DNA from 4 places in the Comamonas sp. HJ-2 genome. Region 2 is predicted to be linked to each of the others. Evidence: predicted binding sites of a transcription regulator. Region 2 holds the regulator's gene; each other region holds the start of a gene.
What was found. Region 2 encodes sigma-54, which starts transcription at its own class of promoters, with help from an activator protein. Its sites were predicted from a motif close to TGGCANGNAANCTGCTTT; they were not measured.
Positions count from the first base shown of each region.

Region 1 (3,208 bases), on a different contig from region 2:
ACAACGCCACCGACGTCTCGCCGCGCCTGGACGCCATGGCCGCCCAGGGCCTGCGCTTCACGCGCGGCTACTCCAACTCCTCGGTGTGCTCGCCCACGCGCTTTGCGCTGGCCACGGGCCGCTGGCAGTACCGCCTGCGCGGTGCGGCCGAGGAACCCATCGCCAGCGTGCATGGCGACAAGGTGCTGGGCCTGCCGCCCGATCACCCCACGGTGGCCTCGCTGCTGCGCGATGCCGGCTACGCCACGGCCCTGGTCGGCAAATGGCATCTGGGCTACCCCCCGCATTTCGGCCCGCGCCTGTCGGGCTACGAGGAGTTCTACGGCTTTCATGCCGGCGGCGCCGACTACTTCGCCCACTGCGACCCGCGCGGGCGCCCCGACTTCTGGACCAACGAGGAGCCGCACACCGAAGACGGCTACCTCACCGATCTGCTGAGCCGCCGCGCGGTGGACTTCGTCAAGCGCCAGAGCGCCGAGCAGCCCTTCTACCTCTCGCTGCACTACAGCGCCCCGCACTGGCCCTGGCTGACGCGCGAGGACCGCGCCGAATCCGAGCGCCTGCAAGGCATGGGCAAGCATATCGACGGCGGCTCCATCGACACCTACCAGCGCATGATCCATCACATGGACGAAGGCATAGGCTGGCTGCTGGACGCGCTGGAGGAGAACGGCCTGAGCGAGAACACGCTCATCGTCTTCACCAGCGACAACGGCGGCGAGCGCTTCTCCAATACCTGGCCTTTCGTGGGCCAGAAGATGGACCTGCTTGAAGGCGGCATCCGCGTGCCTTTGCTGGCACGCTGGCCGGCGCGCATGACGGCCGGCGCCGTCTGCGACACGCCCAGCCTGACCATGGACTGGTCGGCCACCTTCCTGGCTGCAGCGGGCGTGGACGCGCATGCCGACTATCCGCTGGACGGCATCAGCCTGCTGCCCCTGATGCAGGATCAAAGCTGGATGCCCGAACGCGACCTGGCCTGGCGCATGAAGCACCGCGAGCAAAAGGCCTTGATACGCGGCGACTGGAAATATCTGCAGATCGAGGGCATCGAATACCTGTTCAACATCGCCAGCGACCCGCGCGAGCGCGCCAATCTGCGTGATCGCGAGCCCCGGAAACTGGCCGAGCTGCGCAGCGCCTGGGAGCACTGGAATCAGGAGCTGCCGCCGATTCCCGAGGAAGCCAAGGTCTCGCTGGTGTTCACCAAGGCAGACCTGCCGCAGGCCAGCTTCTGAGCTGAGCGCTGCCTGCAAGCCCATCGCACAGGCGATGGGCTTTTTTGTGTCCGCGCTCAAGCAAAGAGCACGCACTCACTTTCAAATCACCTGTTTGGTGCAAAAAACCGGATAAAAACCGGGCCATGGCGGTGCATTGCAAAAACGCACCATCCTGGTGCATTCGGTTCAGGCCGCAAACCGGGTGGCGAAAGTTGCGCTCAGTGATTGTGAAAACTCGTAGCTTTTTGTACCGGGCAGCTATGGCCCGCTGCCTGTTCTGGGGCCTTGGACAACGAACCGTGCCGCAGCCGCCGCAGAGACTGGCACGGTCTGTGCTTTGAGAGTTCATCCGAGATTTTTGCCACGAAATTTTCAAACCGGAGGAACCCTGAATGCCTAGTCCCGCTGCAAGCCGTTTCAAGACTTTCGCCAAGACTGCCGCCCTGGCCTGCGCCGTTGTCGCCCCCATGTGGGCCCATGCCCAGCTCTCCGCCAACGTTGCCCTGACCACCAACTACAAGTTCCGTGGTCAGGATCAGGACGCCAGCCGCAGCAAGGCCGTCAAGCCCGCGCTGCAAGGCGGTTTTGACTACACGTTCGGCGACAGCGGCTTCTACGTCGGCAACTGGAACTCCTCCGTGGACTGGCTGCCCGGCAACTCGCTGGAAACCGACTTCTACGGCGGCTACAAGTTCAAGGCCGCCGATGTGGACTGGGATGTGGGCATGCTGACCTATGTGTACTCGGGCAACGCCAACGGCAACACCACCGAGATCTACGGCTCCGGCACCTACGGCCCGTTCACGGCCAAGTACTCGCACACGGTGTCCAAGGACTACTTCGGCTGGGCCGGCGCCAAGGCGGGCTCGGGTCTCAAGGGCCGCAACACCGGTTATCTGCAGTTCTCCTACAGCCAGGAAGTGATGCCCAAGGTGACACTGAAAGCATCAGTTGGTTACACCCATTTCTCCAGCGACATCAAGGACCTGGGCGTTCCCAACTATGTGGACTACAGCGTCGGTGGTGCCTATGACCTGGGCGACGGCTTCTCTGCAGGTGCAGCGGTGACTGGCGCCAACAAGAAGGCCTACTTCGGCGATGTGAACAAGGCGCGTCTGATTCTGACGCTCTCCAAGACTTTCTAATTTTTCAGGAGCCCGTCATGAAAATGGTGATCGCCATCATCAAACCCTTCAAGCTCGACGAAGTGCGTGAAGCTCTTTCCCAAATCGGTGTTCAAGGCATCACCGTGACCGAAGTCAAGGGCTTTGGCCGTCAGAAGGGCCACACCGAGCTGTACCGCGGTGCCGAGTATGTGGTGGACTTTCTGCCCAAGCTGAAGATCGAGGCCGCGATTGCCGACGATCTGGTCGATGCCGCCATCGACGCCATCGAGGGCGCAGCCCGTACCGGCAAGATCGGCGACGGCAAGATTTTTGTGCAGGCGCTGGAGCAGTCGATCCGTATCCGTACAGGAGAAACCGGCGACGCGGCCCTGTAAAGGCCCAGTCTCTCTGGAACCGTTTTGAGAAAGATTGCCATGATCAAGAAACTATTGAGCGCAGGCCTGGGACTGGGCCTGCTGGCTGCCGGCGCCACCGGCTTTGCCCAGGAAGCTGCAACGGCTGCCGCCGCCGCAGCGCCTGTGGCCGAAGCCGCAGCCGAGGCCGTGCCCACCCTGAGCGCCGGCGACACCGCCTGGATGCTGACCTCGACCATGCTGGTGATCCTGATGGTCATCCCCGGCCTGGCGCTGTTCTACGGCGGCCTGGTGCGCAGCAAGAACATGCTGTCCGTGCTGGCTCAGGTCTTCGTGATCTTTTCGCTGATCACCGTGCTGTGGGCCATCTACGGCTACTCGCTGGCCTTTGGAGGCGAGGGCAAGTTCTTCGCGGGCTTCGACAAGCTGTTCCTCATGGGCATCACGCCTGACACGCTGTCGTCCATGCTCAAGACCATCCCCGAATATGTATTCGTGGCCTTCCAGT
Region 1 is NZ_JBSIFD010000004.1:44,957-48,164, forward strand. Features, by position in the region: gene ACWGXF_RS04910 (sulfatase family protein) at 1-1,238, shown strand, start outside; gene ACWGXF_RS04915 (TorF family putative porin) at 1,613-2,365, shown strand; gene glnK (P-II family nitrogen regulator) at 2,383-2,721, shown strand; gene ACWGXF_RS04925 (ammonium transporter) at 2,761-3,208, shown strand, end outside.
Region 1: the regulator sigma-54 is predicted to act here: its motif matches at 1,542-1,559, upstream of ACWGXF_RS04915 (TorF family putative porin).

Region 2 (3,208 bases):
TGGTGCGCAGCGACGGCGGCGAGATCTTCATCGACGGCCAGCCGGTGGGCGGCATGCCGATTCACCAGCGTTCGCGCCTGGGCCTGTCCTATCTGCCTCAGGAAGCCTCCATCTTTCGCAAGCTCAGCGTGGAAGACAATGTGCGCGCCGTGCTGGAGCTGCAAAAGGACGAGCAGGGCAAGACGCTGACGCGCGACGAGATCGAAAAGCGCCTCACGGGCCTGCTGCAGGAGCTGCGCGTGGAGCATCTGCGCCAGTCGCCGGCGCTGGCGCTGTCCGGCGGTGAGCGCCGTCGCGTGGAAATTGCCCGCGCCCTGGCCACGCAACCGCGCTTCATTCTGCTTGACGAGCCGTTTGCCGGCATCGACCCGATCGCGGTGATCGAGATCCAGCGCATCATCGGCTTCCTCAAGGAGCGCGGCATCGGCGTGCTGATCACCGACCACAATGTGCGCGAGACGCTCGGCATCTGCGACCACGCCTTCATCATCAGCGACGGCCATGTGCTGGCCGAAGGCACGCCCGAGGAGATCGTGGAGAACGCCGATGTGCGCCGCGTCTATCTGGGCGAACATTTCAGAATGTGATGACCCCCACGCTCCCTCACTTTGTGTGGTCGCTGTCCCCGGAAGGGGCCCTGACCGGCTGCGCCGGGGTTTGCCCTGGGGCGGCCCGGCGGCAAGTCCATAGCACTGCGCGCGTTTGCGATGATTGTCTGGGAGCCGCGCCTCGATGAAGCCAGGTCTCTCGCTACGCGTTTCGCAGCATTTATCGCTTACGCCGCAGCTGCAGCAATCCATTCAGCTGCTGCAGCTCTCCACCCTGGAGCTGGCGCAGGAAGTCGAGCAGATGCTGGTCGACAACCCTTTTCTGGAACGTGCGGGCGATGAGGCAGAAACTGCGGGGGATGCTCCTGTAGATGTAGCTGCTAGCGCCAGTGAATACAGCACTTCAGATGGTATTCATGCTGAAAGAGATGCATCGCAAGCGCAACAAGCTACTGAAACGGTAGCGGAGACATCAAACCCCGAAACCCCGGAAACGCTGAACTGGGAGGCCGACGGCATGGACGGCCAGGACGGGGAATGGGGCGGCGAATCCAGCAGCGAGTGGGATACGCCCTCGGCCAGCAGCTCCACGCGCAACCGCGACGGCGATGACGAAACCGATGCCATCGATCTGGCGCGCGAGCACCAGAGCCTGACCGACTTTCTGCACCGTCAGGCGCTGAGCCTGCATCTTGGTGCGGCGGACATGGCTGCACTGCGCTTTCTCATCGAGTCGCTCAGCGACGACGGCTATCTCGAGGATTCCCTGCAGGAGTTGGCGCAGAGCCTGGCTGGCGACGACTTGGAGGAGCGCGAGGAGCTGGAGCAGCACTTTGCCATTGCGCTGAAGCTGCTGCAAAGCCTGGAGCCCGTGGGTGTGGGCGCGCGCGATCTGGCCGAGTGCCTGCAGCTGCAGCTGCGCGATCTGATCCGCACGGCCGAGGACGAGGGCACGACCGAGGCGCATATGAGCCGGCTGCTGCTGGCGCAGGCCATCTGTGCCCAGCCCATGGACCTGCTGGCGCGGCGCGATCTGCGCAAGCTCACCAGCCTGTGCGGTGCGCGAGAGGAGCAACTGCGCGAAGCCATGGCCCTGATCGCCAGGCTGGAGCCGCGTCCGGGGCGCCGCTTTGTCGACGTGGAACGCCATATCGTGGTGCCCGATGTCATCGTGCGCCCGGTGCGGTCCGGCTCGGGCCGGGTGGACTTCTCCGTGCAGCTCAACCCCGAGGTCATGCCGCGTCTGCGCGTGCACGACATCTATGCCAGCGTGCTGCGCCGCCACAAGAACAGCGACGGCCATGCGGCGCTGCAGCAGCAACTGCAGGAGGCGCGCTGGTTCATCAAGAACATCCAGCAGCGCTTCGACACCATCTTGCGTGTTTCCGAAGCCATCGTGGAGCGGCAGAAGAACTTCTTTGTGCATGGCGAGCTGGCCATGCGCCCGCTGGTGCTGCGCGATATCGCCGACACCCTGGGCCTGCACGAGTCCACCATCAGCCGCGTGACCACGGCCAAGTACATGGCCACGCCCCAGGGTACCTTCGAGCTCAAGTATTTCTTCGGTTCGGGCCTGGGCACGGAAACCGGCGGCAGTGCTTCCAGCACGGCCGTGCGTGCGCTGATCAAGCAGTTTGTCGATGCCGAAGATGCCAGAAAGCCGCTGTCGGACGCCAAGCTGGCCGATATGCTCAAGGAGCAGGGCATCGAGTGCGCGCGCCGCACCGTCGCCAAATACCGCGAGCAGCTCAAGATACCGACGACCACGCTGCGCAAGGCGCTGTAGGGCACCGCAGAAACAAGAAAGCCGCTGATGCATCGCACAGCGGCTTTCTTGTTCTGTATTTAGGGCGGGAGCCTTGATAAGGCATTCCTCAAGCAAGGGGCAGCGAGCAAGAGCCGCCCTTGCGGCGATGCTGCCGTCCCCCTTGGGGGCGCCCGGCCAGGGGAAGGCGCGTAGCGCCTCAGGGGGTTATCAAGAAACCAACCACCAGATAAACCAGACCAGCACGCCGATCATCAGGCCGAACTTGAGGATCTTGTAGAAGGTCGGATTCCAGTCGCGGAAGGCACGGCGGTACTTGCCCGCATAGAACGAGATCTTGAACAGCTTGCTGATCATGCCGCGCGGATCGCCCTCGTTGTTGGGCGAGCTGGCGGCGGCCACCACGTTCTTGCCCAGCCAGTGATTGAGCCACTGGGCAAAGCCATTGGTCATGGGGCGCTCCACATCGCAGAACAGCACGATGCGATTGCCTTCCGAGCGGTTCTCGGCCCAGTGCATAAAGGTCTCGTCGAAGATCACGCCTTCGCCTTCGCGCCAGCTATAGGGCTGGCCGTCGACCTCGATCATGCAGCGGTCGTCGTTGGGCGCCAGCACGGCCAGGTGATAGCGCAGCGAGCCCGCATAGGGGTCGCGGTGCAGATTGAGCTTGGCGCCGGGCGGCAGCTCGGCAAACATGGCGGCCTTGACGCTGGGAATCGATTTCACCAGGGCCGTGGTCTTGGGGCACAACTCCATGGCCGAAGGGTGGGCGTCGCCGTACCACTTGAGGTAGAAGCGCTTCCAGCCGGTCTTGAAGAAGGAGTTGAAGCCTGCGTCGTCGTTGTTGGCTGCGGCCTTGATCTGCATGTTCTTTTGCAGATTGACGGCTTCCTCG
Region 2 is NZ_JBSIFD010000022.1:13,652-16,859, forward strand. Features, by position in the region: gene lptB (LPS export ABC transporter ATP-binding protein) at 1-587, shown strand, start outside; gene ACWGXF_RS17785 (RNA polymerase factor sigma-54) at 733-2,334, shown strand; gene ACWGXF_RS17790 (aspartyl/asparaginyl beta-hydroxylase domain-containing protein) at 2,524-3,208, opposite strand, start outside.

Region 3 (3,208 bases), on a different contig from region 2:
GTCAACAGGTACAAGGCAGTGAGCTTGCGCTCGTTGCCAACGCGTTCGGCAAAGGCACGAATCACATCGGGGTCGGACAAGTCCTGCTTCTGGGCCACCTGGCTCATGGTCAGGTGCTCGCGTACCAGAAACTCGACCAGTTCCGCATCGGCCTTGTCGATCTGGTGGGCGCGGCAAAAACGCTTGACTTCGACGGCGCCGATCACGGAGTGATCGCCGCCTCGGCCCTTGCCGATATCGTGGAAGATGGCAGCCAGATACAGAATCCAGGGCTTGTCCCAGCCTGCGGCGAGCTGGGAACAGAACGGGTATTCATGGGCATGCTCGGCCATGAAGAAGCGCCGCACATTGCGCAGCACCATCAGTATGTGCTGGTCCACGGTGTAGACGTGGAACAGATCGTGCTGCATCTGTCCCACGATGCGGCGGAAGGGCCAGAGATAGCGGCCCAGTACCGAGGTCTGATTCATCAGCCGGATGGCATGGGTGATGCCGCGCGGTTGCTGCAGGATTTTCATGAAGGTGGCGCGATTGACCGGGTCGCGACGGAAGGCGCTGTCCATCACGTCGCGGCTGGCATACAGCGCACGCAGCGTGCGTGTCGACAGACCTGTCAGCCCCTCATGCTGCTCATACATGAGAAAGGTTTCGAGAATGGCATGCGGATCGCGCTCGTACAGATCGTCGCTGACCACCTCGATGGTGCCGGCCTTCTCACAGAAGCGATCATTGAGCTGAATCAGCTCGTGCGATCCGGGGTTCAGGCGCTCTTCGATGCTCATGCGCACGATCTGGCACAGCTGGGTCACTGCCTTGGCGGCCCAGTAATAGTGGCGCATCAGGGTCTCGCCAGCGCGCATGGCCAGCTTGCGGCCCTCCGGCGTGGTGGAGCGGTAGCCGAAGGCTTCGGCCACGGCAGTCTGCAGGTCGAAGACCAGCCGGTCCTCATGGCGGCCGGCAACGGCATGCAGGCGTGCACGGATCAGGCTGAGCAGGGATTCATTGGATTCGAGCTGCTGGACCTCGAAATGGGTGATCAGGTCTTGCTCGGCCAGCTCATGCCAGCTGTTGCCGAAGCCTGCGGCCTTGGCCAGCCAGAGCATGGTGTGCAGATCGCGCAGCCCGCCGGGCGATTCCTTGCAGTTGGGCTCGAGCGAATAGGGCGTGAAGTCGTATTTGGCGTGGCGCTGGCGCATCTCCAGCAGCTTGCCTTCGACAAAAGCCTTGGGATCAAGTTGCGCGCGGAACTGCTGCTCGAAGTCGGCAAACAAGGCCTTGCTGCCGGTGATGCGGCGTGACTCCAGCATGGCGGTCTGCACCGTCAGATCCTGTGCGGCCTCCTGCAGGCATTCGGCAATGCTGCGCACGCTGGAGCCGATTTCAAGGCCTGCATCCCAGCAACTGCTGATGAACTGCTCGATGCTGGCCGCCAGTTCCGCAGCCGGCGGTGCACTGCTTTGGGGCAGCAGCACCAGCACATCGATGTCCGAGTAGGGGAAGAGCTGGGCGCGCCCATAGCCGCCGACGGCCAGCAGGGCCGCGCCTTGCGGCATCTGCGCGCGTTGCCAGAGGGTGCGCAGCAGACCATCGGCCAGTTCACTGAAATGGTGCAGCACTCCGCGCACGCTGCGTCTGCCCAGCGTGGGGTTGCGCAGCAACTCCATCTGCCGGGCCTTGGCCTCGCGGTATTGCTCGCGCAGTCCCTGTAGCGAGGAGAGGTCGGAGACGTCGGCAGAGTTGGCGTAGGAGTGGGCAGAGGAGGTCATGCGCAGTAGAAAAAAGCGTTTCAACAGGGCAAGTGCTTGAGCGTCACCTTAACCCAACTGACTTGGGCTTGAGGCCTGTGATGGCAAAAAGATGAGCGCATGGCGCTTGCAGCACAAGGTCTACAAGCAAAAAATATGCCGCATCCGGCTTTGGCCGGTGCGGCATGCAGGTCAGCGGCAGCAGTGCGCTCAGGTGCGGATGGCCGTGATGAAGTCGGGCGGGGTGGGCGAGCCCTCGGACCAGGTCAGCACGTCATAGCCGGTCTTGGTGACGGCCAGCATCAGCTCCCACTGGGCAGTCAGGCTGCGGTCCTTGGTGACGACGGTCCAGCCGTCAGGCATGGCCTTGATGTCGCGCTTGCCCAGATTCAGCATGGGCTCGATGGTGAAGACCATGCCTTCTTCCAGCACCACGCCTTCGCCGGGGCGGCCGTAGTGCAGCACCTGTGGCTCGTCGTGGAACACCTTGCCGATGCCGTGGCCGCAGTATTCACGCACCACGGACAGGTTGTTGCTCTCCGCATAGGTCTGGATGGCGTGGCCGATATCGCCCAGCGTGGCACCGGGCTTGACCTGGGCAATGCCCTTCCACATGGCCTCGAAGGTCAGCTTGGACAGACGCTTGGCCGCAATCGTGCCTTCGCCAATGATGAACATGCGGCTGTTATCGCCGAACCAGCCGTCTTCGGTGATGATGGTCACGTCGACATTGACGATATCGCCCTTCTTCAAAGGCTTGTCGTTGGGGATGCCGTGGCACACCACATGGTTGACCGAGGTGCAGACGTAGGCCGGGTAGGGCGTCATGCCCGGAGGCTGATAGCCCAGGCAGGCCGTCTTGGTACCTTGCTCGGCCATGCGCTTGGCGCACAGATCGTCGATCTGCTGGGTGGTGATGCCGGGCTTGATGTGGGGGGTGATGTAGTCCAGCACATCCGAAGCAAAGCGGCCTGCAACGCGCATGCGCTCGATGTCTTCGGGGGTCTTCAGTGTGATGCTCATGGGCGCAATTATCCCATTGCGCGCTTGAACATGCAGGGCTTGTGGGTGTGAGCATTCGGACTAACCCCGAGGCACGGTAAAATCCGAGGCTCACCGAATTCAGCGCTTTGGCCCGGTCCTCTCAGGCAGGGGATTGGCCAGGACGCTTTTCAACAGCCTTCACATAAACAGGCCGCCACGTGACATTGCATCTGACACAGTTTGAGGGTGGAAACGCCCTGAGCTCGTTCCGCGCCCAACAGCTTCTGACCGATCTGGTCGCCATCCACCCCAAGATCACCGGCGTATCTGCACGCTTTGTGCACCTGGTTGCCACCGAGGGCGCAGTTGCGCCCGCATTGCAAGAGCGCCTTTCGGCGCTCTTGACTTATGGAGACCCTTACACGGGCAGCGCTGAAGGCCTGGCCTTCATCGTCACCCCCCGTCTGGGCACCATCTCT
Region 3 is NZ_JBSIFD010000014.1:22,521-25,728, forward strand. Features, by position in the region: gene ACWGXF_RS12960 ([protein-PII] uridylyltransferase) at 1-1,766, opposite strand, end outside; gene map (type I methionyl aminopeptidase) at 1,956-2,768, opposite strand; gene purL (phosphoribosylformylglycinamidine synthase) at 2,948-3,208, shown strand, end outside.
Region 3: the regulator sigma-54 is predicted to act here: its motif matches at 1,890-1,907, upstream of ACWGXF_RS12960 ([protein-PII] uridylyltransferase).

Region 4 (3,208 bases), on a different contig from region 2:
GGCGATCAGGTGGCCAATGTGACCATCGCCACCACGGACCGCTGGCGCGACAAGAACACCGGAGAAAACCGCGAAGCCACCGAATGGCACCGTGTGGTCTTTAACGGCAAACTGGCCGAAATCGTGGGTCAGTACCTGCGCAAAGGCAGCCAGGTCTATGTGGAAGGCAGCCTGCGCACCCGCAAGTGGACCGACCAGGCCTCCGGCCAGGAACGCTACGCCACCGAAATCCGTGCCGACGCCATGCAGATGCTGGGCAGCCGGCAGGGCGGTGGTCAGCAGCAAGGCGGCTACGGCAGTGATGATGGCTATGGCGAAAGCAGCTACGAAGCACCCCGCCGTCAGGCTCCCGCTCCCATGCAGCAGCGCCCCGCACCGGCACCCATGCAGCAGCGTCCTGCTCCTGCACCCATGGCTCCTCCCCCCCAGCGCGCAGCTTCGGGGTTTGACGACATGGATGACGACATCCCGTTCTAAATCACGGATAGGTGGCTGTCGCCACTTTGCAAAGATTTGCAAAAAAGCCCGCGCTTTCAACGAGCGCGGGCTTTTCTTATATGGCGACTTGATAGATTGCGGGTGCGATTCCAAAGATGCTGCAGCCGAATGACAGCAAGGTTGAAAATTTCAATCGAATAGCTGGCTTCATCGAATTAGTGCAATAAGATGCAGCATGCAAGCGCGTTTCATCCAGTTACGATTGATGATTCAGCGCTGAATCACACACTCAAGTGGGAGTGGTCCTAGCCAGTGCAGCCAAGCAGGACTTGGCGTTTCCTCAGGAGCTTCGAGCATGCCGACTTTGGTCATCTCAATCGACGGCGCAGTCATCAAGGAAGTACAGCTCACCAAGGAGCGCACGACCTTGGGTCGTCGTCCTTACAACGACATCGTGATCGAGAATCTGGCGGTCAGCGGCGAGCATGCCGTGCTCACCATCTCTGGCGGCAAGGTCAGCATTGAAGACCTGCGCAGCACCAACGGCACCTATGTCAACGGTCGCGCCATCCAGAAGCAGGACCTGCTCAACGGCGACCTGCTGGACATTGGTCGCTACAAAATCCGCTTTCTCGATACCGTGAATGCCGATTCGAGTGCCCCGTCGCCTGCCCAGAGCAGCAAAAAGGCGCTGGCGCATATTTCCGAAGAGGCAGACAGCGGCTATGCCAAAGTCGCCAGCCCCTCCGGGTTTGGTGAAATCTCCAGCTTCAGTTCCACCATCCAGGGCTCGCTCGCCGCACTGCCCGAGCGCCACGCGGTGATTCGCATGCTCACCGGCAGCCTGGCCGGCAGGGAAATACCTCTTTTCAAGGTCGTCACCACCCTGGGCAAGCCTGGTGTAGCCATCGCCTCCATCACCCAGAAGCCCCATGGCTTTGTGCTCACCCAACTGGAGGGAGCAAGCGAAGACCTCAAGCTCAATGGCCAGGTGGTGGGCCCTCTGTCTGTGCCGCTGCTCAATGGTGACACGGTGGACCTGGCAGGCAGCACCATGCGCTTTGTCGTGGAGTGACTGGCCGGCTTGACGGGTGTTAAGCGTGTGACAAATTTGTCACCGCTTGCGATTGGATCGCCAAAATTGTTACTCAAACTCGCGTTCGTGTTGCCAAACGTGTCGTCTGGTGCAGGCTCTGCCTCTGTCAAATTGTTGGCATGCAGCTTGCTTGATACCTTGGGTCTCATCCAACTAGGGAGTTTGAAATGAAGCGTTCCATTCAAAAGGGTTTCACCCTGATCGAACTGATGATCGTTGTGGCGATCATCGGTATTCTGGCTGCCGTGGCTCTGCCTGCTTATCAGGATTACACCGCGCGTGCTCAAATGAGCGAAGCATTCACGCTTGCTAGCGGTCAGAAAGGTGCTGTTTCAGAATATCATGCAAGCAATGGTGCATTCCCTGCAACCAACGCATCTGCTGGAATTGATGGAAATATCACTGGCAAGTATGTCTCTGATGTTGTTGTGGGGACAAGCGGTGTGATTACTGCAACTATGAAGTCGACCGGAATTTCTGATGGAATTAAGGGTAAGAAAATTACGCTGACTCCGACAGCTGGTAGCGGATCTTATACATGGGTTTGTGGAACTGATGCACTTGGAAAGTATTTGCCTTCCTCTTGCCGATAATAAGTTGAAAACAAAGCCCCTTCGGGGGCTTTTTTTTATGAAAAAAATATCTTTATTGTTTTTATTTTTAGCATTTACGATTCCGTATCGTAGTGTGCCATGGCCGTCTTTCTATATGGACGGTTTTGCCTTGCTTTCGGTTATATTTTTTATTTTCTCAAATAAAAGTAATCAAATATATTTTTCAATAAATAAATATACCTTGTTTATATTTTTATTCATTTCCATGATAATAATTCAATATTTATTTAGAAATGATATTTTTTTGCAAAATGTAATTTTAGGTGTTTCTTATTTGGTATTTTCTTTTGCTGCATTTAATTTTTTGGCAACATCTAAAAACGACGATTTTTTTATTGATTTGATTATTGTTGTTATTTTTGCATCAGTAGTAAATGTTGTTTTTCAATTGATTCAGTTCTTTGATGCAGGAGATTGGTGGAGAAATTTTATCCTTCCATTGATTGGAAATAGGCCATATTCAAATTTTGGGCAGCCAAATCAACTTGGAACATTTTATGTTTTCTCTGTTGTGGGTGTAATTTTGTTGTTTGAGTATAAAAAAATAAAACTAATAGAGTTGATATTTTTGACTTTATTGATTAGTTGCGGAATTGCGTTAACTGCATCAAGAACAGCGCTATTATCTATAATTTTGGTTTTTCTGTTATGTGGAGCTTTTGATAGAGACCGTATTAGGCATGGGTCCTATTTTTTGTTTGTGCTCCTTGGCGTTTTTACATTTTATTGTTTTTTCAGCATCTTTTCTTTGTCTAGAGAGATGGTGGGCCAAGATGTCAGCTCTGGTAGATTTGATTTGTGGAATATGATGTTTGAAGCATCACGCCAAAAAATTTGGGGTGGTTGGGGCTTTGATAATACACTAAATGCAAGTTTTGATTTTGTTGATTTTTATCCTGGCTGGTATCATCAAGCAATTGCGCAAACACATAATCTATTTTTTGATTTTATTATTTGGTTTGGTTTTCCAATTGGGGTGGGATTGTTCTCATTATTTTTGTATTCTGTTTTTGATGTTTTTATAAAGAATAAAAATTCAAATAAAATATTAATTTTCTAT
Region 4 is NZ_JBSIFD010000003.1:219,946-223,153, reverse strand. Features, by position in the region: gene ssb (single-stranded DNA-binding protein) at 1-477, shown strand, start outside; gene ACWGXF_RS04475 (FHA domain-containing protein) at 794-1,513, shown strand; gene ACWGXF_RS04470 (pilin) at 1,702-2,127, shown strand; gene ACWGXF_RS04465 (O-antigen ligase family protein) at 2,090-3,208, shown strand, end outside.
Region 4: the regulator sigma-54 is predicted to act here: its motif matches at 1,650-1,667, upstream of ACWGXF_RS04470 (pilin).